Rhodopseudomonas palustris: one gene and its partners. The protein of the gene in region 1 interacts with the protein of each later gene in a pairwise test. Links are inferred from orthologs where the notes say so. Each region holds a gene or a part of one and is shown in the gene's direction. Other genes may lie near its edges.

What was found.
Region 2: the proteins of rplL (region 1) and obgE interact in binary tests that used the Escherichia coli proteins (3 or more experiments, as listed by UniProt). The link is inferred for Rhodopseudomonas palustris from one-to-one orthologs.
Region 3: the proteins of rplL (region 1) and dnaE interact in binary tests that used the Escherichia coli proteins (3 or more experiments, as listed by UniProt). The link is inferred for Rhodopseudomonas palustris from one-to-one orthologs.
Region 4: the proteins of rplL (region 1) and parC interact in binary tests that used the Escherichia coli proteins (3 or more experiments, as listed by UniProt). The link is inferred for Rhodopseudomonas palustris from one-to-one orthologs.
Region 5: the proteins of rplL (region 1) and nikR interact in binary tests that used the Escherichia coli proteins (3 or more experiments, as listed by UniProt). The link is inferred for Rhodopseudomonas palustris from one-to-one orthologs.

Annotation. Positions count from the first base shown.
Region 1 is NZ_CP058907.1:3,592,324-3,596,299, reverse strand. The notes cover bases 1,118-3,976. They hold rplL (50S ribosomal protein L7/L12), read left to right. Parts: upstream 1,118-2,287; coding sequence 2,288-2,665; downstream 2,666-3,976. Other genes in these bases: rpoB (DNA-directed RNA polymerase subunit beta), read left to right, coding at 3,131-3,976; rplJ (50S ribosomal protein L10), read left to right, coding at 1,714-2,232. Outside these bases: HZF03_RS16445 (NAD(P)-dependent oxidoreductase), read left to right, coding at 1-812. UniProt on the Escherichia coli protein: The binding site for several of the GTPase factors involved in protein synthesis (IF-2, EF-Tu, EF-G and RF3). Is thus essential for accurate translation.
Region 2 is NZ_CP058907.1:175,086-179,015, forward strand. Bases 144-2,956 are described here. They hold obgE (GTPase ObgE), read left to right. Parts: upstream 144-925; coding sequence 926-1,987; downstream 1,988-2,956. Other genes in these bases: HZF03_RS00820 (DMT family transporter), read right to left, coding at 144-774; proB (glutamate 5-kinase), read left to right, coding at 2,126-2,956. Outside these bases: more of HZF03_RS00820, read right to left, coding at 1-143; more of proB, read left to right, coding at 2,957-3,256; HZF03_RS00835 (glutamate-5-semialdehyde dehydrogenase), read left to right, coding at 3,459-3,930. UniProt on the Escherichia coli protein: An essential GTPase which binds GTP, GDP and possibly (p)ppGpp with moderate affinity, with high nucleotide exchange rates and a fairly low GTP hydrolysis rate.
Region 3 is NZ_CP058907.1:3,222,922-3,228,082, reverse strand. Bases 848-4,891 are described here. They hold dnaE (DNA polymerase III subunit alpha), read left to right. Parts: upstream 848-1,235; coding sequence 1,236-4,691; downstream 4,692-4,891. Other genes in these bases: HZF03_RS14745 (caspase family protein), read left to right, coding at 4,853-4,891. Outside these bases: HZF03_RS14760 (DUF3551 domain-containing protein), read right to left, coding at 141-395; HZF03_RS14755 (DUF3551 domain-containing protein), read right to left, coding at 504-746; more of HZF03_RS14745, read left to right, coding at 4,892-5,161. UniProt on the Escherichia coli protein: DNA polymerase III is a complex, multichain enzyme responsible for most of the replicative synthesis in bacteria. This DNA polymerase also exhibits 3' to 5' exonuclease activity. The alpha chain is the DNA polymerase catalytic subunit.
Region 4 is NZ_CP058907.1:2,952,685-2,956,779, forward strand. Bases 818-3,795 are described here. They hold parC (DNA topoisomerase IV subunit A), read left to right. Parts: upstream 818-1,164; coding sequence 1,165-3,426; downstream 3,427-3,795. Other genes in these bases: HZF03_RS13445 (winged helix-turn-helix transcriptional regulator), read left to right, coding at 818-1,155; HZF03_RS13455 (sodium:proton antiporter), read left to right, coding at 3,512-3,795. Outside these bases: HZF03_RS13440 (SDR family oxidoreductase), read right to left, coding at 1-560; more of HZF03_RS13445, read left to right, coding at 643-817; more of HZF03_RS13455, read left to right, coding at 3,796-4,095. UniProt on the Escherichia coli protein: Topoisomerase IV is essential for chromosome segregation; it is the principal protein responsible for decatenating newly replicated chromosomes. It relaxes supercoiled DNA.
Region 5 is NZ_CP058907.1:5,226,956-5,231,038, reverse strand. The notes cover bases 381-3,346. They hold nikR (nickel-responsive transcriptional regulator NikR), read left to right. Parts: upstream 381-1,624; coding sequence 1,625-2,068; downstream 2,069-3,346. Other genes in these bases: gluQRS (tRNA glutamyl-Q(34) synthetase GluQRS), read left to right, coding at 3,044-3,346; HZF03_RS23940 (DNA-3-methyladenine glycosylase family protein), read right to left, coding at 2,203-2,922; HZF03_RS23950 (TonB-dependent receptor), read right to left, coding at 381-1,438. In the rest of the region: more of HZF03_RS23950, read right to left, coding at 1-380; more of gluQRS, read left to right, coding at 3,347-3,925; HZF03_RS23930 (ATP-binding protein), read left to right, coding at 4,025-4,083. UniProt on the Escherichia coli protein: Transcriptional repressor of the nikABCDE operon. Is active in the presence of excessive concentrations of intracellular nickel.

The DNA of each region.
Region 1 (3,976 bases):
CGCTGCTGACGATGGGCGGCCAGCCGCTCGGCCGCGAGACCTTCGACATGCTGCCGGCGCTCGGCGCGGTGGTCTGCTACGGCACCGGCTACGACGGGGTCGATCTCAAAGCCGCTGCCGAGCGCGGCATCGTGGTCGGCAACAGCCCGGCGGCGAATGCCTCGGCAGTAGCCGATCTGGCGCTGGCGCTGTTGCTCGCTTTGATGCGCCGCGTGCTGCCGGCCGACGCTTACGTGCGGGCCGGGGGGTGGTCCGGAGCAAAGCCGTCGCCGATGCTGAAGCCGCCGCGCGGACTGACCGGTGCCAAGGTCGGCGTCTATGGCATCGGCGAGATCGGCCGCAAGATCGCTGCCCGCGTCTCCGGCTTCGAGACCGAAGTCGCCTATCACAGCCGCAGCCGTCACGACGTGCCGTATCGCTATGTCGGCGATCTCGGCGAATTGGTCGACTGGTGCGACGTGCTGCTGGTCGCGGTCCGCGCCGGCCCGGATACCGAAAAGATCATCGATGCCGGCATGCTGAAGCGGCTCGGGCCGAACGGCGTGGTGGTCAACATCTCCCGCGGTTCGGTGATCGATCAGGCCGCGCTGATCGCCGCGCTGGCCGACGGCACGATCGCCGGGGCAGGTCTCGACGTCTTCGCCTTGGAGCCCTACGCGCCGGATGCGCTGGCCGAGTTTCCGAACGTGGTGTTGACGCCGCATATCGGCGGTCACACCCAGGAAGCCCACCGCGCGATGCAGGACTGCGTCATCGCCAATCTTGCGGCGTTCTTCGCGGGGAAGCCGCTGCCGTATCCGGTGCAGGGGTAACAGCTCCGACCCAACGCCAGCGCCAACTGGCCCGGATTTGCTTCCAGGTCAGGGGCTGAACCCGCAGCCGCGACAAGGACATGGTGGTCTTAGCTCATCATACCGCTGAAGATGAGCTGGCGAGCTTAGCCTCGTCTTCCGGGTGAGGGAGACGCGCCTGCTTTGGTCAGAAACTGCTCGACGAGCCGATTGGATCCTGCGCCGAGGCCGGCGCCCCTTGTTCGGAAGGGGGGGTCTGTTGACCGGGAGGCTTGCGCGGCCCGGCTCGATCCGGCAGGATTCACTCAGCCGCTGCGACCGAGGCCCCCTAGGGAGGGCCCCCTATGCCAAAATCGTGCCGATTGGCGAAGTTTGCTCTTGGCAAGCGCATTAAGACTCGCTAAACACCCCGCTCCGGGCGTGCCGGCTGTGGCTGGCGCGCCCGTGCGCGCATTCCAATGACCTGATCGATAGGAGACTGTTCCTTCAACTCATCCACCCGGATCGCTGAAGGATGCAGGACATTGTCGCTCGATCGGAATGCGAGCAGGGATCGGAAAGGTCGATAGGCCGGCTCGCCGGACTGTTTGCCAGAACGATCTCGGTCCTGTCCGAGACTGCAGGCGCCGAAGCGGAAGCAATCGTTTCCTCAGAGGCTTAATCATACGGCCTGCATAGACGGGTGAAGACCGGATTTTGTATCCCGACGCTGCGGGCGGCGGGATGCGGATAGGGTTCGAACCTCGACACCCCGTTCGGGCGAAGGCGATCAGCCGGAGTCGGTTCGGGAGGGCAGGCAATTCACGATCGTCTCGCCCTACGTGTCCTTGGAGGCTTGTGCCTCGGGGTCGGGTTGGAGCGGGACGGTGGGTGCAACCCGGTGGTCCTGCTCGCAGGGACCGCCAACCGGAGAGAGCTTGCTGTGGAAAGAGCGGCAAAAAAAGAGGCGGTCGAATCGCTGAATGGTCTGTTCCAGACCACCAGCGTCGCGATCGTCGCTCACTATTCCGGCCTCACCGTTGCCCAGATGCAGAAGCTGCGTCAGCAGATGAAGCAGGCGGGCGCCTCGGTGAAGGTTTCGAAGAACCGTCTCGCCAAAATTGCTCTTGAAGGCACCGACGTCGCAGCCATCGGCCCCCTGCTGAAGGGGCCGACTGTGATCGCTACATCTAGCGATCCGGTGGCGGCGCCGAAAGTTGCCGTCGAATTCGCCAAGGCGAACGAGAAGTTCGTCATTCTCGGCGGTTCGATGGGCACAACCGTCCTGAACGTCGATGGCGTCAAGGCTCTCGCCTCGCTGCCGTCGCTCGATGAACTGCGCGCCAAGCTGGTCGGCCTCGTCCAGGCCCCGGCGACCAAGATCGCGCAGGTCACCACCGCTCCAGCTGCGAAGCTGGCCCGCGTGGTTCAGGCCTATGCCTCCAAAAGCGAAGCGGCCTGACGCTTCACTCCCAATCAACCCTGGTTCGAACTGATACCCGTAAGGAACTGATTCAATGGCTGATCTGCAGAAGATTGTTGACGACCTCTCGAGCCTCACCGTGCTCGAAGCCGCTGAGCTCGCCAAGTTGCTCGAAGAGAAGTGGGGCGTTTCGGCCGCTGCGGCCGTCGCGGTTGCCGCTGCTCCGGGCGCCGGTGGCGCCGCTGCTCCGGCGGAAGAGAAGACCGAGTTCACCGTTGTCCTGGCCTCGGCTGGCGACAAGAAGATCGAGGTGATCAAGGAAGTCCGCGCCATCACCGGCCTGGGCCTCAAGGAAGCCAAGGATCTGGTCGAAGGCGCTCCGAAGCCGCTCAAGGAAGGCGTCAACAAGGAAGAAGCCGAGAAGGTCAAGGCCCAGCTCGAGAAGGCTGGCGCCAAGGTCGAGCTCAAGTAAGCCGATCGGTTTCGCCGGGCCCGGGTCTCCCGGGTCCGGCACGATCGCGGTTCGGGCCCTCGGGTCCGGGCGGCAACGGCAAGGCGGGCTGCGGTGTGCCCGGACGAGCCGTCACAGGAATGTGTGGAAAGGTACGGGGACAACCCCTCGAATCTCCACATTGCCGTCCCATATTGGTCCGGCAGCACGAAAGCGCAGGCGCGAGGACGTGGTAATGTGTCCGCGCAGCCTCTGGGAGAATCGGCAATTTCGGGCTTTTTCTGTCTGTGACGATGAGGTTTTCGACGGGCGGGTGCGGCAGCGCCCCGCGCGTTATTTTGCGTTCGGAATTAGTGCTGAGCCGACTTAGGATTTGGTTCCTGAACTCTGGCTCCTGAATTTCGGATGTTCGGTATTCAACCCGGGGGCGAGGCGGCTCGTGCTCCGGAAGGTTCGCCCCACCGGGCGACGAAACGAGAGGCCACGATGGCGCAGCAGACGTTCACCGGTCGCAAACGCGTTCGCAAGTTTTTCGGTCACATCCGGGAAGTCGCGGAGATGCCGAACCTCATCGAGGTTCAGAAGGCATCTTACGACCAGTTCCTGATGGTTGCCGAGCCTCCCGGAGGTCGGCCGGACGAGGGGCTGCAGGCGGTGTTCCGGTCGGTCTTCCCGATTTCGGACTTCTCCAACGCCTCGATGCTCGAATTCGTTCGCTACGAATTCGAGCCGCCGAAGTACGACGTCGACGAGTGCCGCCAGCGCGGCATGACCTATGCTGCGCCGCTGAAGGTGACGCTGCGCCTCATCGTGTTCGATATCGACGAGGAAACCGGCGCCCGCTCCGTGAAGGACATCAAGGAGCAGGATGTCTACATGGGTGACATCCCGTTGATGACGATGAATGGTACATTCATCGTCAACGGTACCGAGCGCGTCATCGTCTCGCAGATGCACCGGTCGCCGGGTGTGTTCTTCGACCACGATAAGGGCAAGACCCACTCGTCGGGCAAGCTGCTGTTTGCCGCCCGCATCATCCCGTATCGCGGCTCCTGGCTCGACATCGAGTTCGACGCCAAGGACATCGTCTATGCGCGTATCGACCGTCGCCGCAAGCTGCCGGTGACGTCGCTGATGTTCGCCCTCGGCCTCGACGGCGAAGAGATCCTGTCGACCTTCTACAACAAGATCCTCTACAAGCGGACCAAGGAAGGCTGGCGCGTTCCGTTCGACGTCAACCGCTTCCGTGGCTACTCGACCGTCAACGACCTGATCGACGCCGACACCGGCAAGGTCGTGCTCGAGGCCGGCAAGAAGCTGACTGTGCGTGCA
Region 2 (3,930 bases), 3.4 Mb from region 1 along the record:
AGCAGCGAAAATGATCATCGTGTACTGATACGGCACCACGACGCTCGCCGGCGCCAACCGCAGCGAGCGATTGACGCACAGCAGACCCACCGCCGACACCGCACCCGAGATCGCAAACCACACCAGATCGGTCGCCGACGGCGTGATCCAGCCCGATGGGGCCAGCACGAGGCCGAGCAGCAGCGTGCCGGCGAACTGCTGCGAGGCCAGCACCATGTCGGGGGTCTGGCGCAGGAACCGCGTCAGCAACAGCAGGCCTGCAAACAGCACGCTGGCAAGAATCGCGATCAGCGCCGGCCAGCTCATGGTCTGGGTCGACGGCTGCAGCGCGATCAGCACGCCGACAAAGCCGACGACGATCGCGATCCCGCGCGGCCGGTCGATGGTCTCACCCAGAAACAACGCAGCGCCGACCGAGACGAACAGCGACGAGGCGAGATAGAAGGTGATGACGTCGGCGAGTGGCAGATAGGCGGTCGCCAGATAGAACACCGCGACTTCGCAGGCCGCGATCAGCGTCCGCGCCAGTTGCAGACCCGGCCTCTCCAGCTGCAGGAACGCCTTGCGCTGGCGCCAGATCAGCGGCGACAGCACCAGCAGTCCGGCCAACGCCCGCAGCACCAGCAGTTGCCCGACCGAATAGATCGCCACGACGGTCTTGCCGGCTGCGTCGGCGAACGAAAACGCCAGCATCGCCAGCAGCATCAGCAGGATGCCGGCGATCCGGGCGGTGCGCGGGTCGGACGCGGTGGTGATTTTGGCGAACAGCCCCATATTGGCCCGTATGATTGCGGTCGGCGCTTATCGCCCCGAGGCGCAAGCGGGCGCAAGGTGGCGCAGGGTCGCTTCGACTTTCAGACCGCCGCAGCGGCGGACGGTGATCGAAGTGTTGCCGCGCCCCCCGACCTTACGATACGGATGACCCATGAAATTCCTCGATGAAGCTAAGGTTTACATCCGCTCCGGCGACGGCGGGAACGGCTGCGTGGCGTTCCGCCGCGAGAAGTTCATCGAGTTCGGCGGCCCCAATGGCGGCAATGGCGGCCGCGGCGGTGACATCATCATCGAGGCCGCCGACGGCCTGAACACGCTGATCGATTACCGTTACCAGCAGCACTTCAAGGCGCAGAAGGGCGGCAACGGCATGGGCAGCGACCGCCACGGCGCGGGCGGCAAAGACATCGTCATGAAGGTGCCGGTCGGCACCCAGATTTTCGACGAGGACAAGGAAACGCTGATCCACGACTTCACCAAAGTCGGCGAGCGTTTCGTGTTGGCCAAGGGCGGCAATGGCGGTTTCGGCAACGCCCATTTCAAATCCTCGACCAACCGGGCGCCGCGTCACGCCAATCCCGGACTGCCCGGCGAAGAACGCTGGATCTGGCTGCGGCTGAAACTGATCGCCGACGCCGGCCTGGTCGGGCTGCCGAACGCCGGCAAATCGACCTTCCTGTCCAAAGTCAGCGCCGCCAAGCCGAAGATCGCCGACTATCCGTTCACCACGCTGCATCCGCAGCTCGGGGTGGTGAACAGCGATGGCCGCGAATTCGTGCTCGCCGATATTCCCGGTCTGATCGAGGGCGCCCATGAGGGCGCCGGCCTCGGTGACCGCTTCCTCGGCCATATCGAGCGCTGCCGGGTGCTGCTGCACCTGATCGACGCCACCTGCGAGCACGCTGGCAAGGCCTACAAGACGGTGCGCGGCGAACTCGAAGCCTATGCCGAGACGCTGGTCGACAAAATCGAGATCGTTGCACTGAACAAGATCGATGCGGTCGAACCGGACGAGCTCAAGAAGCAGAAGGATCGGCTGAAGCGCGCCGCCAAGAAGACGCCGCTGCTGCTGTCGGGCGTGACTGGCCAGGGCGTGCCGGAGGCGTTGCGTGCGCTGGTCGCGGTGATCGGCGAAGCGCCGGTCTCCGACAAGGCGATCGGCACCGCCGACAATCCGGCCGAAGCCAAGCCCTGGGCTCCGCAGGACGCCTGAACCAATCACGCCGGGCCGGTCACAACAGGTCTGCCGGTCCGTTCGCACGGCTTGCGTGACCCGGCTTGGTGCTGCAAAACGGGCCTCTTCCTGCCAGTCGCCCGCTTTGCGCGCCGCGACGTTGTGATCGATACCTCCATGGCCAGCCCTAAGCTTCACGATTTCCGCCACATCGTCGTCAAGGTCGGCTCGTCGCTGCTGATCGACTCCGCCGCCGGCGAGGTGCGGGCCGGGTGGCTGGCGGCGCTCGCCGCCGACATTGCCGAGCTGCATCGTGGCGGCCGGGACGTGATGGTGGTGTCGTCGGGCTCGATCGCGCTCGGACGGAGCCGGCTGAAGCTGCCGCGCGGCCCGCTCAAGCTGGAGGAAAGCCAGGCCGCCGCGGCGGTCGGGCAAATCGAACTGGCGCGGACCTGGTCGGAAGTGCTCGGCGCCCATGGCATCGGCGCCGGCCAGATTCTGGTGACGTTCCAGGACACCGAAGAGCGGCGGCGCTATCTCAACGCCCGCTCGACCATCGCCAAGCTGCTGGAATGGCGAGCGGTGCCGGTGATCAACGAGAACGACACCGTCGCCACCACCGAGATTCGCTACGGAGATAACGACCGGCTTGCGGCGCGGGTCGCCACCATGGCGAGCGCCGATCTGCTGATCCTGCTGTCCGACATCGACGGGCTGTACACCGCGCCACCCGGCAACAATCCGGACGCCACGCTGATTCCTGTCGTCGAAGCGATCACCGCCGAGATCGAGGGCATGGCCGGGGCGGCAGGCTCGGAGCTGTCGCGCGGCGGCATGCGCACCAAGATCGAGGCGGCCAAGATCGCGACCTCCGCTGGCACTCATATGCTGATCGCTTCCGGCAAGATCGATCATCCGCTCAAAGCGATCGCCGACGGCGGCAAGTGCACCTGGTTCCTGACGCCGGCCAATCCCGTGACGGCACGAAAGCGCTGGATTGCCGGCACGCTGGAGCCGAAGGGCACGCTGACGATCGACGCCGGCGCAGTCAGCGCGCTGCGCGCCGGCAAGAGCCTGCTGCCGGCAGGCGTGATCCGGGTCGACGGCCAATTTTCCCGCGGCGACGCCGTGATCGTGCGCGGCCCGGACACCCATGAGATCGGCCGCGGCCTGGTCGCTTACGACGCCGAGGATGCCGAGAAGATCAAAGGCCGGTCGTCGCCGGACGTGATGATGATCCTCGGAATCACCGGCCGCGCCGAGATGATCCATCGCGACGATCTAGTCGTCGGAACGGCGCCGACCTGACGCGCAGTCCTTGGGTGCCCCTGCCGCGTGTTAGCAAGCAGGGGTTTCGTGGACGTCCGGTTAGCAATGAACCGCCTGATCGCGGCAATCTCGTCGATTGCCGAAAGGACCGGGATCACCCGGCTTCCCCGCAACCGGCTTGGCGTAGCGGTCTTTTCCCCCTATTTACATGACCTACCACGGATTTTTCAGGCTCAACGCTATGACCGCCTCGCTCAAAGCCATCGACGGCAGCGCCGAACTCACGACGCTGATGACCGACCTGGGTCGGCAGGCCCGCGCCGCCGCCCGGATCCTGGCTCTGGCGCCGCCGGAGCAGAAGAACCGCGCGCTGGAAGCGATGGAGCGTGCAATCCGCGCCGGCGCAGACAAGATCCTGGCGGCGAATGCCGAGGACGTCGCCGATGCCAAAGCTGCCGGTACCACGTCGGCATTCTTGGACCGCCTGACGCTGACGCCGGCGCGCGTCGAAGCGATGGCCGAAGGCATCGCGGTGGTGCGCGGCATCGCCGACCCGGTCGGCACCGTGACCGAGAGCTGGCAGCGGCCGAACGGCATGACCATCGAGCGCGTCCGCGTGCCGCTCGGGGTGGTGGCGGTGATCTTCGAAAGCCGTCCCAACGTTGCGGCTGACGCCGGCGTGCTGTGCCTGAAGTCGGGCAATGCGGTGATCC
Region 3 (5,161 bases), 370 kb from region 1 along the record:
TCCGGGGCGCTCGCGTCAGCAAGCGAACCCGGAATCCCGCGGTGCAGGGTGAAGGGCGTCAACGCGGAACATCTCGGGATTCCGGGTTCGCGCTTGCGCGCGCCCCGGAATGAAGGCGCCTCGGGGCCTTCGCACTCGTCTCACTGCTGGCGGCGATGCTTGCGCTTCTTCTTGGTCGGCTGCTGCTGCGGCGCGGTGTACCACGGGTTGGTCATGCAATCGGCGCTGCGGCCCGAGGCCGACATCCGGCACTGCGCCATGGTGTCGTAGCTGCACTCGTCGTACCAGTCGTGATAGCTCTGATACACCCGCAGGCAGACCGGATAATCCCGCGCCTCGGCGGTGGTGGTCAGGCCGAGGCCGGCGAGCATCGCGATCAGGAGCAGCTTGCGCATCTTCGTTCGGATCCTTGTTGAGCAGCCGGTCGCGGTGGCAGCGACTCGGCGCATCCGAGAGTGTGACAGAAATCTATGACGGCGCAGGGTCGGCGCACATGCGCCGGCTCAATGCCGCCGGGCCCGGCGCGAGGCCGGCCCCGCCAGCGGCTGATACCATGGATTGGTGAGACATTGGGCGGCGATGCCCGAGGCGGCGGGCCGGCACTGCTCGATCGAGGTGTAGCGGCACTCGTCGTAGCGCACTGGGCCGTACACCCGCAGGCAGACCGGATAGTTGTCGTAAGGCTGCGCCGCAGCCGCTCCTGGCAGCGCCAACCCGGCCAGCAGCACCATCGCTCCCATTCGCATCGTCGTCTCCGCTAGCTGCGGCGCGCGGTTTCACAAGCCGCGCGCCTTCGATCCGTGCGCCAATCCCGAATGACCGTCAATGCGAGCCGCGCCGGTGAATTTCGGGGATAGTAACGTCTCGTTAACGGTCCAGGTTGCTGCGCCGGCCGCTTGCTTGACTCTAGAACGAAATGAGAACATTGTTCTTGTTATGTTCACAAGGTCAGGGAGGCGGACGATGTTGAAGATCTTCATCCAAGAAGCTGCGGCGCTGACGTCGATTGCACTGTTCATCGGCATGGTGGCGGTGTGGGCTCAGGTGCTGGCGCAGGCCTGATCGTTGGCTGCGTTGCGACCGCTTCGGCATAGCGGGGATAAGATCCCCGCCGATGCTTGCGGTGAAGGGGGAGGGAGCCCACCATTGGGCTTCCGAGTCGGTGCCGTCACGGCGACCGGTTCCGCAAACCACTCGTCCCAACCCGCACGTTTGTCTGAAGAGCCGCCGCGCCGATGAGCAACGCCGGATTCGTCCATCTGCACGTCCACTCGGCCTATTCGCTGCTGAAAGGCTCGATGAAGATCGCCAAGCTTGCGGAGTTGGCGAAGGCCGACCGCCAGCCGGCGCTGGCCCTTACCGACACCGACAACATGTTCGGCGGGCTGGAATTCTCCGACAAGCTGTCGGGCTACGGCATCCAGCCGATCGTCGGGCTCGAACTCGGTATCGACTTCGGCGACCAGGATCCGAACTCCCGCCACGGTGCGCTGGCGACCCCGGCGCGGATCGTGCTGCTGGCGGCGCGCGAGCAGGGCTATCGCAGCCTGATGCGGCTGAACTCGCGGGCGTTCCTGGAAACGCCGGTCAACCAGGTGCCGCACGTCAAGCTGGAGTGGCTCGAAGGCGAAACCGACGGCGTGATTGCGCTGACCGGCGGGCCGGATGGGCCGATTTCGCTGGCAATGTTGACCGATCCGGCGCTCGCCGCGCAGCGCTGCGAGCGGCTGCAGCAGGCATTCGGCGATCGGCTCTATGTCGAGCTGCAGCGTCATGGCACCGAGGCCGAGCGCCGTGCCGAAGGCGGGCTGATCGATCTTGCCTATGACAAGGGCCTGCCGCTGGTCGCGACCAACGAGCCGCATTTCGCCAGCACCGAGGACTACGAAGCACACGACGCGCTGTTGTGTATCGCATCCGGCAAGCTGATCGCCGAAACCGATCGCATTCAGTTCACGCCCGATCACCGGTTCAAGACCCGCGCCGAGATGGCGGTGCTGTTCGCCGACCTCCCCGAGGCCCTGGCATCGACGGTGGAGATCGCACAGCGCTGCGCCTACCGGCCGCTGACCCGCAAGCCGATCCTGCCGCTGTTCACCGTCGGCGCCAGCGTCAGCGACGCGGCGGAAGCAGCCGCCGCCGAAGCGGCCGAGCTGCGCCGCCAGGCCGAGCAGGGCCTCGCCAAGCGGCTCAGCGTTCACGGCCTGTCGCCGGGGACGACAGAGGAGGACTACAACAAGCGGCTCGCCTTCGAGCTCGACGTCATCACCCGCATGAAATACGCGGGCTACTTCCTGATCGTGTCGGACTTCATCAAATGGGCCAAGGCCCATGGCATTCCGGTCGGTCCGGGCCGTGGTTCGGGCGCCGGCTCGCTGGTGGCGTATTCGCTGACGATTACCGACCTCGATCCGATCCGGTTCGGCCTGCTGTTCGAGCGCTTCCTCAATCCGGAACGCGTGTCGATGCCGGACTTCGATATCGACTTCTGCCAGGATCGCCGCGGCGAAGTAATCGAGTATGTGCAGCATCGCTATGGCCGCGATCAGGTGGCGCAGATCATCACCTTCGGTACGCTGCAGGCGCGCGGCGTGCTGCGCGACGTCGGCCGCGTGCTGCAGATGCCATACGGCCAGGTCGACAAGCTGACCAAGCTGGTGCCGCAGAATCCGGCGGCGCCGATCACCCTGAAGCAGGCGATCGAAGGCGAGCCGAAGCTGCAGGCGGCGCGCGACGAAGACCCGATCGTGGCGCGCGCGTTCGATATCGCGCAGAAGCTCGAAGGCCTGACCCGCCACGCCTCGACCCACGCGGCCGGCATCGTGATCGGCGATCGCCCGCTCAGCGACCTGGTGCCGCTGTATCGCGATCCGAAATCCGACATGCCGGTGACCCAGTTCAACATGAAATGGGTCGAACCGGCGGGTCTGGTGAAGTTCGACTTCCTCGGCCTGAAGACGCTGACGACGCTCGACGTCGCGGTGAAGCTGCTCAAGCAGCGCGATATCCATGTCGACCTGCACACGCTGCCGATCGACGACGCGCCGAGTTATCAGATGCTGGCCCGCGGCGATGTCGTCGGCGTGTTCCAGGTGGAAAGCGCGGGCATGCGGCGGGCGCTGATCGACATGCGCCCCGACCGGTTCGAAGACATCATCGCGCTGGTGGCGCTGTATCGGCCGGGCCCGATGGCGAACATCCCGACCTACTGCGCCCGCAAACACGGCGACGAGGAGCCCGAATATCTGCATCCGATGCTGGAGCCGATCCTGAAGGAGACGTTCGGCGTCATCATCTACCAGGAACAGGTGATGCAGATCGCGCAGGTGATGGCTGGCTACTCGCTCGGCGACGCCGACCTGCTGCGCCGCGCGATGGGTAAGAAGATCCGCGCCGAGATGGACAAGCAGCGCGCGATTTTTGTCGAAGGCGCGGTGAAGAACGGCGTCGCCAAGGACGCGGCCGATACCATCTTCGACCTTTTGGCGAAGTTCGCCGACTACGGCTTCAACAAGAGCCACGCGGCCGCCTATGCGCTGGTATCGTACCACACCGCCTATATGAAGGCGCACTATCCGGTGGAATTCCTCGCCGCGTCGATGACGCTGGAAATCCACAACACCGACAAGCTGTCAGAATTCCGCGCCGAGGCGCAGCGGCTCGGCATCAAGGTCGAGGCGCCGTCGGTCAATCGCTCCGGTGCGACCTTCGAGGTCGGCCCGAATACGATTTTCTACGCGCTCGCCGGCCTGAAGGGCGTCGGCATGCAGGCGGTGCAGCAGATCGTCGAGGCGCGGGGCGATCGGCCGTTCACCTCGCTCGCGGACTTCTCCGCGCGGGTCAATCCGCGCGCCATCAACAAGCGCGTCATCGAATGTCTTGCTGCCGCCGGTGCGTTCGATTGCCTCGATTCCAACCGCGCCCGTGTGTTCGGCGGCGCCGATGCGATCGTCGCGGCCTGCCAGCGCAATCATGAAGCCGCGACCAGCGGCCAGAACGACATGTTCGGCGGTCTGGCGGACGCGCCATCGATCATCCTGCCGCAGCTCGAGCCGTGGCTGCCGGCGGAACGCCTGCGCCGCGAATACGATGCGATCGGCTTCTTCCTGTCAGGCCATCCGCTCGACGACTACGCCACCGCCTTGAAGCGGCTGCGGGTGCAGTCCTGGGCGGAATTCTGCAAGGCGGTGAAATCCGGCGCCACCGCCGGCAAGGTCGCCGCCACAGTGGTGTCGCGGATGGAGCGGCGCACCAAGACCGGCAACAAGATGGGCATCATCGGCCTGTCGGATCCGACCGGGCATTTCGAGGCGGTGCTGTTCTCCGAAGGTCTGGCGCAATATCGCGAGGTGCTGGAGCCTGGCGCCGCGGTGCTGATGCAGCTCGGCGCCGAACTCCAGGGCGAGGACGTTCGCGCCCGCGTGCTGCATGCCGAGCCGCTCGACGCCGCGGCGGCGAAGACTCAGAAGGGCCTGCGCATCTTCCTCCGCGACACCAAGTTCCTCGACTCGGTCGTCAAGCGGCTGCAGCCGCCCGAGACCAAGGTGGCGGGCGGCAACATTGCGCTGGTGCTGCGGCTTGATCCGCAGACCGAGGTCGAGTTCGATATTCCCGGGCGCTACCACGTGTCGCCGCAAATTGCCGGTGCGATCAAGGCGGTGACGGGCGTCGAGCACGTCGAAACGCTGTGACCACGGCCTTGTTCTCGCGCCACGGAATACGGACGGCGAGGGCGGTATTTGTCCGCGAACCGCTCGCGGCTTGTTCAATCGCCATTCAGATTGGGACGCGCTGAAATGCGATCCGCGGCGCTGCGCCGGTTCCGGCTGCGCCCTTGCAACGGGTCCCGGCCATGCGTCTCAATCATCTTTTCTCGGTCGTCTCCACCGTCCTCGTTGTTCTGATCGCCGGGCCGGTTGGTCCTGCGGCTGCACAGCAGCAGGAAAAGCGCATCGCGCTGGTGATCGGCAATGGTGCCTATGCCAAGGCGCCTCTCTCGACCGCCGCCAATGATGGCGGCCTGATCGCGCAAACCTTGCAGGCGGCAGGCTTCGACGTCAGCGGTGCCCGCGACCTCGACGGCGACACGCTGCGCGGCGCCTTTCGCGACTTTGTGAAGAAGGCCGAGGACTCTGGTCCCGACACCGTCGCGGCGGTGTAT
Region 4 (4,095 bases), 640 kb from region 1 along the record:
GTGAGTACACGGACCGCGGCCTCGGCATAGTCAGCGCGCGCTGCGGAGGCGATCCGGCCATTGCCGGCGCTGCCGAGCAGGGCACCGTGCGCCAGTGCGGCCGGAATCGAAGTGGTGTAGTTCTCGCTGTACCAGCCGTTGCGGAGCAGGGCGTGCGGCACGCCGGACGCCTTGAGTGCGGCTTCGGTCTGGCGATGTTCTTCTGCAAGCCCGAGCGGCGAGATGTCGGCGTGCAGCAGGCTGGTGTAGGCGAGCAGCGATACCCCGGCCGCGCGCGCAGCTTCGATGGCGTTGCGGTGCTGGACGGCGCGCTGGCCGATCTCGCTGGACGAGATCAGAAGGGCACGCTCCACGCCTGCGAACGCGGGCCCGAGCGTCTCGGGATTGCTGTAGTCGCCGATATGGACGTGAAGGCCTTTGGCGGCAAACTCGGCGGCGACTTTCTCGCTGCGGACCAGCACGCCGATCTGCGCGGGCGGCAGCGACTTGAGCAAGCCGTCGACAACGAGGCGGCCGAGCTGGCCGCTGGCACCGGTGATGAGGAAACGCGAGGCGGACATCGGAAAGCTCCTGGGTGGTCATGATTTGAGGGTAGGTCTATATTGGAGACCTTCTGTCCGGCCCGTAAGGAGGCAGTTTTCCGTGACAAGGTCACCTGGAGAGAACCTGTCGGTCGCGGAGCATCGCGCGACGTTGACCGACCGCTACGCCGCCTGGCGGGAGCAGGGCTTCGACGCCACCCGCTGCCCAGTACGCAACGTGCTCGACCATCTCGGCAGCAAATGGAGCACGCTGCTGTTGATCGCGTTGGCTGAAAAGCCAATGAGATTCAACGCGCTGCTGCGGGATGTTCCAGACATTTCGAAGCGGATGCTGACGCAGACGCTGCGTGACCTGGAGCGCGACGGGCTGGTCGCGCGGCAGGTGTTTCCGACCAAACCGCCCAGCGTCGAATACCGCCTGTCGGCGTCCGGCGAGTCCGTGCTCGCACCGCTGACGGCGTTGGTCGCCTGGGCCGAGCAGCACTTTCCCGAAATCGAACGCGCCCGGGCCCGGTTCGACTCGGCGGCGCGGGACGGCGAGCCCCAGGTTCCAGGCGATTCCGCAAGGCCGGAAAGCCCGCTGGCGCTTGCTCCGCTTCCGGTCAGGGGATAACCCGACGCCATGGGAAAAAGATTGATTCCGCCGGAGCCGGCCGAGATCCACGAGGTCCAGCTTCGCGAAGCGCTGGAAGAGCGCTATCTCGCTTACGCGCTGTCGACCATCATGCACCGGGCGCTGCCGGACGCGCGCGACGGCCTCAAGCCGGTGCATCGCCGCATCCTGTACGGGATGCGATTGCTGCGGCTCGACCCCGGCACGCCGTTCAAGAAGTCCGCCAAGATCGTCGGCGACGTGATGGGTTCGTTCCATCCGCACGGCGACCAGTCGATCTACGATGCGCTGGTGCGTCTGGCGCAGGACTTCTCGTCGCGCTATCCGCTGGTCGACGGCCAGGGCAATTTCGGCAACATCGACGGCGATAACCCGGCAGCCTACCGCTACACCGAAGCGCGCATGACCGACGTCGCGCGGCTGCTGCTGGATGGCATCGACGAGGACGGCGTCGCGTTCCGCGCCAACTACGACGGTCAGTCGAAAGAGCCGGTCGTGCTGCCCGGCGGCTTTCCGAACCTGCTCGCCAACGGCGCGCAGGGCATCGCCGTCGGCATGGCCACCGCGATCCCGCCGCACAACGCCGCCGAGCTGTGCGACGCCGCGCTGCATCTGATCGAGAAGCCCGACGCCAAGTCGAAGGCGCTGCTGCGCTTCGTCAAGGGGCCGGACTTCCCGACCGGTGGCATCATCATCGACTCCAAGGAAAGCATCGCGGAGGCCTACACCACCGGCCGCGGCGCGTTCCGCACCCGCGCCAAGTGGGAGCAGGAAGAGGGCGCGCGCGGCACCTGGACGGTGGTGGTCACGCAGATCCCGTGGCTGGTGCAGAAGTCGCGGCTGATCGAGAAGATCGCCGAGCTGCTCAACGAGAAGAAGCTGCCGCTGGTCGGCGACATCCGCGACGAATCCGCCGAGGACGTCCGCATCGTCATCGAGCCGAAGTCGCGCAGCGTCGATCCGACGTTGATGATGGAGTCACTGTTCCGGCTGACCGAGCTGGAGAGCCGGATCCCGCTCAATCTCAACGTGCTGGTGAAGGGCCGGATTCCGAAGGTGCTCGGCCTCGCCGAATGCCTGCGCGAATGGCTCGATCACCTGCGCGACGTGCTGCTGCGCCGCTCCGAATATCGCAAGGGCCAGATCGAGCATCGGCTCGAAGTGCTCGGCGGCTATCTGATCGCGTACTTGAACATCGACAAGGTGATCAAGATCATCCGCACCGAGGACGAGCCCAAGCCGGTGCTGATGAAGGCCTTCAATCTCACCGAGATCCAGGCCGAAGCCATCCTCAACATGCGGCTGCGCTCTTTGCGCAAGCTCGAGGAATTCGAGATCCGCACCGAGGACAAGAACCTCCGCGCCGAGCTGAAGGGCATCAACGCGGTCCTGAAATCCGAGACCGAGCAGTGGGCCAAGGTCGGCGAACAGGTCCGCAAGGTCCGCGAGATGTTCGGGCCGAAGACGCCGCTCGGCAAGCGCCGCACCCAGTTCGCCGACGCGCCGGAGCACGATCTCGCCGCGATCGAAGAAGCCTTCGTCGAGCGCGAGCCCGTCACTGTGGTGATCTCCGACAAGGGCTGGGTGCGCACGCTGAAGGGCCATGTCGAGGATCTGTCGGGGCTCAACTTCAAGCAGGACGACAAGCTCGGCCAGTCGTTCTTCGCCGAGACGACGTCGAAGCTGCTGCTGCTCGCCACCAACGGCCGGTTCTACGCGCTGGATGTCGCCAAGCTGCCCGGCGGCCGCGGCCATGGCGAGCCGATCCGCATGTTCATCGACATGGAGCAGGACGCCGCGATCGTCACCGTGTTCGTCCACACCGGCGGCCGCAAATTCCTGATCGCCAGCCATGACGGGCAGGGCTTCGTGGTCAACGAGGACGAGTGCGTCGGCTCGACCCGCAAGGGCAAGCAGATCCTCAACGTCGACGTCCCCAACGAGGCGCGCGCGCTCACGGTTGTCAGCGAGGGCGACGACAGCGTCGCCGTGATCGGCGACAACCGCAAGATGGTGATCTTCCCGCTCGATCAGGTCCCGGAGATGACCCGCGGCCGCGGCGTGCGGCTGCAGAAGTACAAGGATGGCGGCCTGTCCGATATCGCCACCTTCTCGTCGAAGCAGGGCCTCGGCTGGCGCGACTCTGCCGGCCGCGAGTTCAGCGCGACCATGAAGGAACTCGCCGAATGGCGCGGCAATCGCGCCGACGCCGGCCGGCTGCCGCCGAAGGGCTTCCCGAAGTCGAACAAGTTCGGACGTAGCATCGCATGATGCTCGCCCGCCTGCGCGCTATGTCGCAGGCGGGCCGTTCGTTTGGCTTTGCGTCTCGCTCCCGAATTGCCTTGAAGTGGATGCGATGATCGAACGCTATTCCCGCCGATTTCGCCTGCTAATTCCGCTGCTCGTCTTCGCTGCGCTTCCGGGGCCGGCGCAGGCGGCCGACCTCGATGGCGCGGCGCTCGGCTGGGCGTGGGGCGTGCCGTTCGCCGGCATCCTCCTGTCGATCGCGCTCGGACCGCTGCTGGCGCCGAAAATCTGGCACGCGCATTACGGCAAGATCGCCGCCGGCTGGGGCGTGCTGGCGCTGGCGCCGATTGCGATCGTGTACGGCTGGGACACCGCGCTGGCGTCGCTGATCCATGCGCTGCTCGCCGAATATCTCAGCTTCATCGTGTTGCTGTTCGCACTGTTCACGGTCTCAGGCGGCATTCTGGTCACCGGTACGATCCGAGCTACGCCATTGATCAACACCGGCATGCTCGCGGTCGGCACCGCCTGCGCCAGCCTGATCGGCACCACCGGCGCCGCGATGGTGCTGATCCGGCCGCTGATCCGCGCCAATGCCGGGCGGCAGCACAACGTCCATGTCGTGGTGTTCTTCATCATCCTGGTCGCCAACATCGGCGGCGCACTGTCGCCGCTTGGCGATCCGCCGCTGTT
Region 5 (4,083 bases), 1.6 Mb from region 1 along the record:
CGAGCACGATGCCGGCCTTCGGACTGGTCATCGCCGCCGAAGCGTTGCCGGAATTTGCCGGTGTGTCGCTGATCACCCGGCCGGTGAAAAAATCCTGCCGCACGCCGGCGGTGGTGCGCAGCCAATCGGTCCAGCGCACCGTGGTGTCGGTCCACAGTCCGAGCGACTGCTCGGAGACATCGTCGGCCCGCACCGTCGACAGCCAGTCGCGCTGATAGGTCTTGTTGAGGCCGACATTGATGGTGTCGGACCGCGTCTGCAGCCCGACCCGCGTTTCCACCGGCAGGCCCGCGAAGCGGTAGTCGAAGCGCTGCGTGCCGTTCAGGCCGAGCACGGTGCGGCGATCGTGCTGGTTGAACTGGTCGCCGTTCACCGGGTCGTCGAGGAAGTAGGTGAAGTTGTTGTAGAGCTGCAGCGACGAGCGGATCACATAGGCGTTGATGTCGGTCTGGCCGAGGTCGCTCGATTTCGCGAACCGGCCCGACAGGCTGTAGCGGCTGGAGATGCCGCCGTCGGTCGGATCGAGCGAGCCGTAGCGGCTGATCAGGTTCTGGTCGATCGCGCGCTGCGCGACCTGGTCGGTCGAGGTCCAGCGGTTGGAATAGGCCATGCCGGTCAGCGAAAAGCCGTCGGTCGCAGTGCCCTCGCTGTAGCGCAGAACGCCGTTGAGCTTGCGGACGTTGTCCGGCACGTCCCACGGGCCGTTGTAGGTGTTGGCTTCGAAGGCGGCGAGCCAGGTGCCGTCGCCGACCCGCGTCGAGGCGGCGCCGAGCAGCCGGCGATAGCCGAAGCTGCCGACCGTCACCTCGGCGAGGTTCTTGGGCATCGCCCGCAGATATTCGATGCCGAGCGCGCCGGCCGAACCGAAGTCGCCGACGTCGGCAAAATACGGTCCCTTGCGCACCGTCATGGTGCTGATCAGTTCGGGGATCAGGAAGTTGACGTCGGCATAGCCCTGTCCGTGGCCGTGGGTCGGCATGTTCACCGGCATGCCGTCGATGGTGATGGCGAGATCGGTGCCGTGGTCGAGATTGAAGCCGCGCAGGAAATACTGGTTGGCTTTGCCTTCGCCGGAATGTTGAGTGACCACCAGCCCGGGGGCGGCTTCCAGCGCCTCGCCGGGCCGCATGAACGGCAGCGCATTGATCTCGGCGCCGGTGATGACGCGGCTGCTTGCGGCCTGGTTCTGCGGCGCGCTCATCGCGTCGGGCGTTGGGCTCGCGCTCGTGGCTGCAGCCGAAGAGGATGCGCCCGGTGTCGGCGCCGGGATCGCCTGGCCGTGCCGTGCCGTCGCTTCCGGCGCGTGGCGCCGCGGTGGCTTCGGCCTTGCCTCGGCCGGGGCATCGATCGTCACCTGCGGCAGCGCCTGCTCGGCCCGCGCCGCTGCTATCGCCAGACCAAAACTCAGCGCGATACAGCCGGCCGCACAGCCGCGCATCGCCTCTCGCCGGAGACACGCCACGCACACCCCCTCGTGTCCTGCATCGCTGCAAGACGGGCCCACCCCAAATCTGTTATCGCAGGCGGTCCCGGCAGAGCGCCCACGACCGCAGCGTGCCCGGCGAGTATGACAAAGTCAATAAAACTTCATACTGATAACCTGGTAACCACCGAGAGGCTTTCGATGCAACGCGTCACCATCACGCTCGACGACGACCTGATGGAAAAGCTCGACGCGATCATCGCGGCGCGCGGCTACCAGAACCGCTCCGAGGCGATCCGCGACCTGGCGCGGATCGGCATCCAGCAGACCGCGGCGGAGACCACCAGCGGGCATTGCGTCGGCGCGATGGTCTATACGTACGATCATTCCAAGCGCGACCTGCCGCGCAAGCTGACGCAGAGCTTCCACCATCACCACGATCTGTCGCGCGCCACGATGCACGTGCATCTTGACCACGATCAGTGCCTGGAAGTGACGATCCTCGACGGCAATGCCAGCGAGCTGCAGCACTTCGCCGACCACATCTTCGCCGAACGCGGCGTTCGCTACGGAAGGTTGGTGACGATCCCGGCCGAGCCGCCTGAGGCGCACGAGCATCATCACGAGCACGACACATCATCCTGAGAGGCTGGCCGCAAGCCCGCCGCTGACAGAAAAGACCTTCAAGTCATTGCGAGCCGATGGCGAAGTAATCCAGGGGCTTCGTGCACCGAGCCCTTGGATTGCTTCGTCGCTTCGCTCCTCGCAATGACGAGCCTTCAGCGTGATGGGGATTTCCGAGCGCGAGGCGTCTTTGCCGTAACTTTCTTCGCCACGACTTTGGCTGCCTTGTCGTCACTGATCACGCCCTCGCGCCGCTTCACCGCGTGGTAGTAGGCCCACCACAGATGCGCGGCGGCGCCGCGCAGCGGGCGCCAGGGTTCGGCGAGCGGCGCCATCTGTTTCACGGTCGGGCGCGCTTTCAGGCCGAGGCCGATCCGCATCGCCTCCTGCACCGCGAGGTCGCCGGCCGGCCAGGCGTCGCCGTGGCCGAGGCAGAACAACAGATAGATGTCGGCGGTCCACGGCCCGATGCCGTGCAGCGCGGTCAGCGTGGCGTGGGCGGCGTCGGCGTCTTCTTCGGCCAGCACATCGAGGTTGAGCCGTTCGGCGGCGAGCTCCTTGGCGAGCGCCTTCAGCGTCTTGATCTTCGCCGTCGATAGGCCGAGCCGCGCGAGCCGGTCGCTCCGCGCCCGCTTGATCGCGTCGTGCTCGAACGGAGCGAACGCCGCCGAGACCCGGCCCCAGATCGCCGCTGCCGAGGCGGTCGAAAGCTGCTGACCGCAGACGATCGCGGCGAGCCCAGCAAAGCCCGGCTCGCGCCGCCGCAGCGCCGGCATGCCGGCGACCTGAAGCACGGGTTTCAGCCGTGGGTCCCGCTTCACCAGCGTGGTGATGGCGTCCTCGAGGTCGGCCTGGGAGTCGAGATGGATGGTCATCAGGTGGTTTGGCTTTCCGGCGTCATGCGCGGGCTTGACCCGCGCATCCATCCGCTATCGTAGAAGAGTCTCTCATCCGATGGATTGCCGGATCAAGTCCGGCAATGACGTCAGGGGTTCAATGCCGCCACCCGTTTTCCGATTTGCCCCGAGCCCGAACGGCTATCTGCATCTCGGCCATGCTTATTCGGCGTTGCTGAACGCCGATCTGGCGCGGGCGAGCGGCGGCCGCCTGTTGCTGCGGATCGAGGACATCGACCGCACCCGCTGCCGGCCGGAATTCGAACAGGCGACCTACGAGGATCTGTCCTGGCTCGGCGTCGCCTGGGACGGCGAGGTGCGGCGGCAGTCGGATCATCTCGAACTGTATCGCGACGCGGTGACGCAGCTCGCAGCCAGGGGGCTGATCTATCCGGCGTTCGAAAGCCGCGCCGAGATCGCCCGGCTGGTCGCGGAGAAGGAAACGGTGGCACCGTGGCCGCGCGATCCCGACGGCGCGCCGCACTATCCGGGGATCGGCAAGCAGCTTTCCGCAGCCCAGCGCGCCGAGCTGATCGCCGCCGGCGTGCCTTATGCGTTGCGGCTCGACATGGCGGCGGCGGTTGAGTTGGCCGGCGAGCTGAATTGGCAGGAACTCGGCAGTGGGCCGGACGGTGAGACCGGCACCATCATGGCGCGGCCGGAAGCGTGGGGCGACGTCATCATCGCCCGCAAGGAAACGCCGACCAGCTATCATCTGTCGGTGGTGATCGACGACGCGCTGCAAGGCATCACCGAGGTGGTGCGCGGCGCCGACCTGTTCTGGTCGACCTCGGTGCACCGGCTGCTGCAACATCTGATCGGCCTGCCGTCGCCGGTGTATCGGCACCACGCGCTACAGCGCGACGCGGAGGGCCGCAAGCTGTCGAAATCGACCGGCTCGACCGGCCTGCGCGAGCTGCGCGCGGCCGGCGTCACGCCCGCCGAAATCCGGACGATGGTCGGGCTTGCGGCGCCTGTCTGAACGCCGCCTGATGCCGCCTGCAACGATCCCGAAACGTACTCCCGGCGTGACTTCTTCGCCGCGAGCGTGGCATTGTAGTCGGGACGGCTCGGGGGACTCATGGCGGTGAAATCGCGCGCGTTGCGCAGCGGGCGGACGCAGGTCAAGCGGACGCCGCC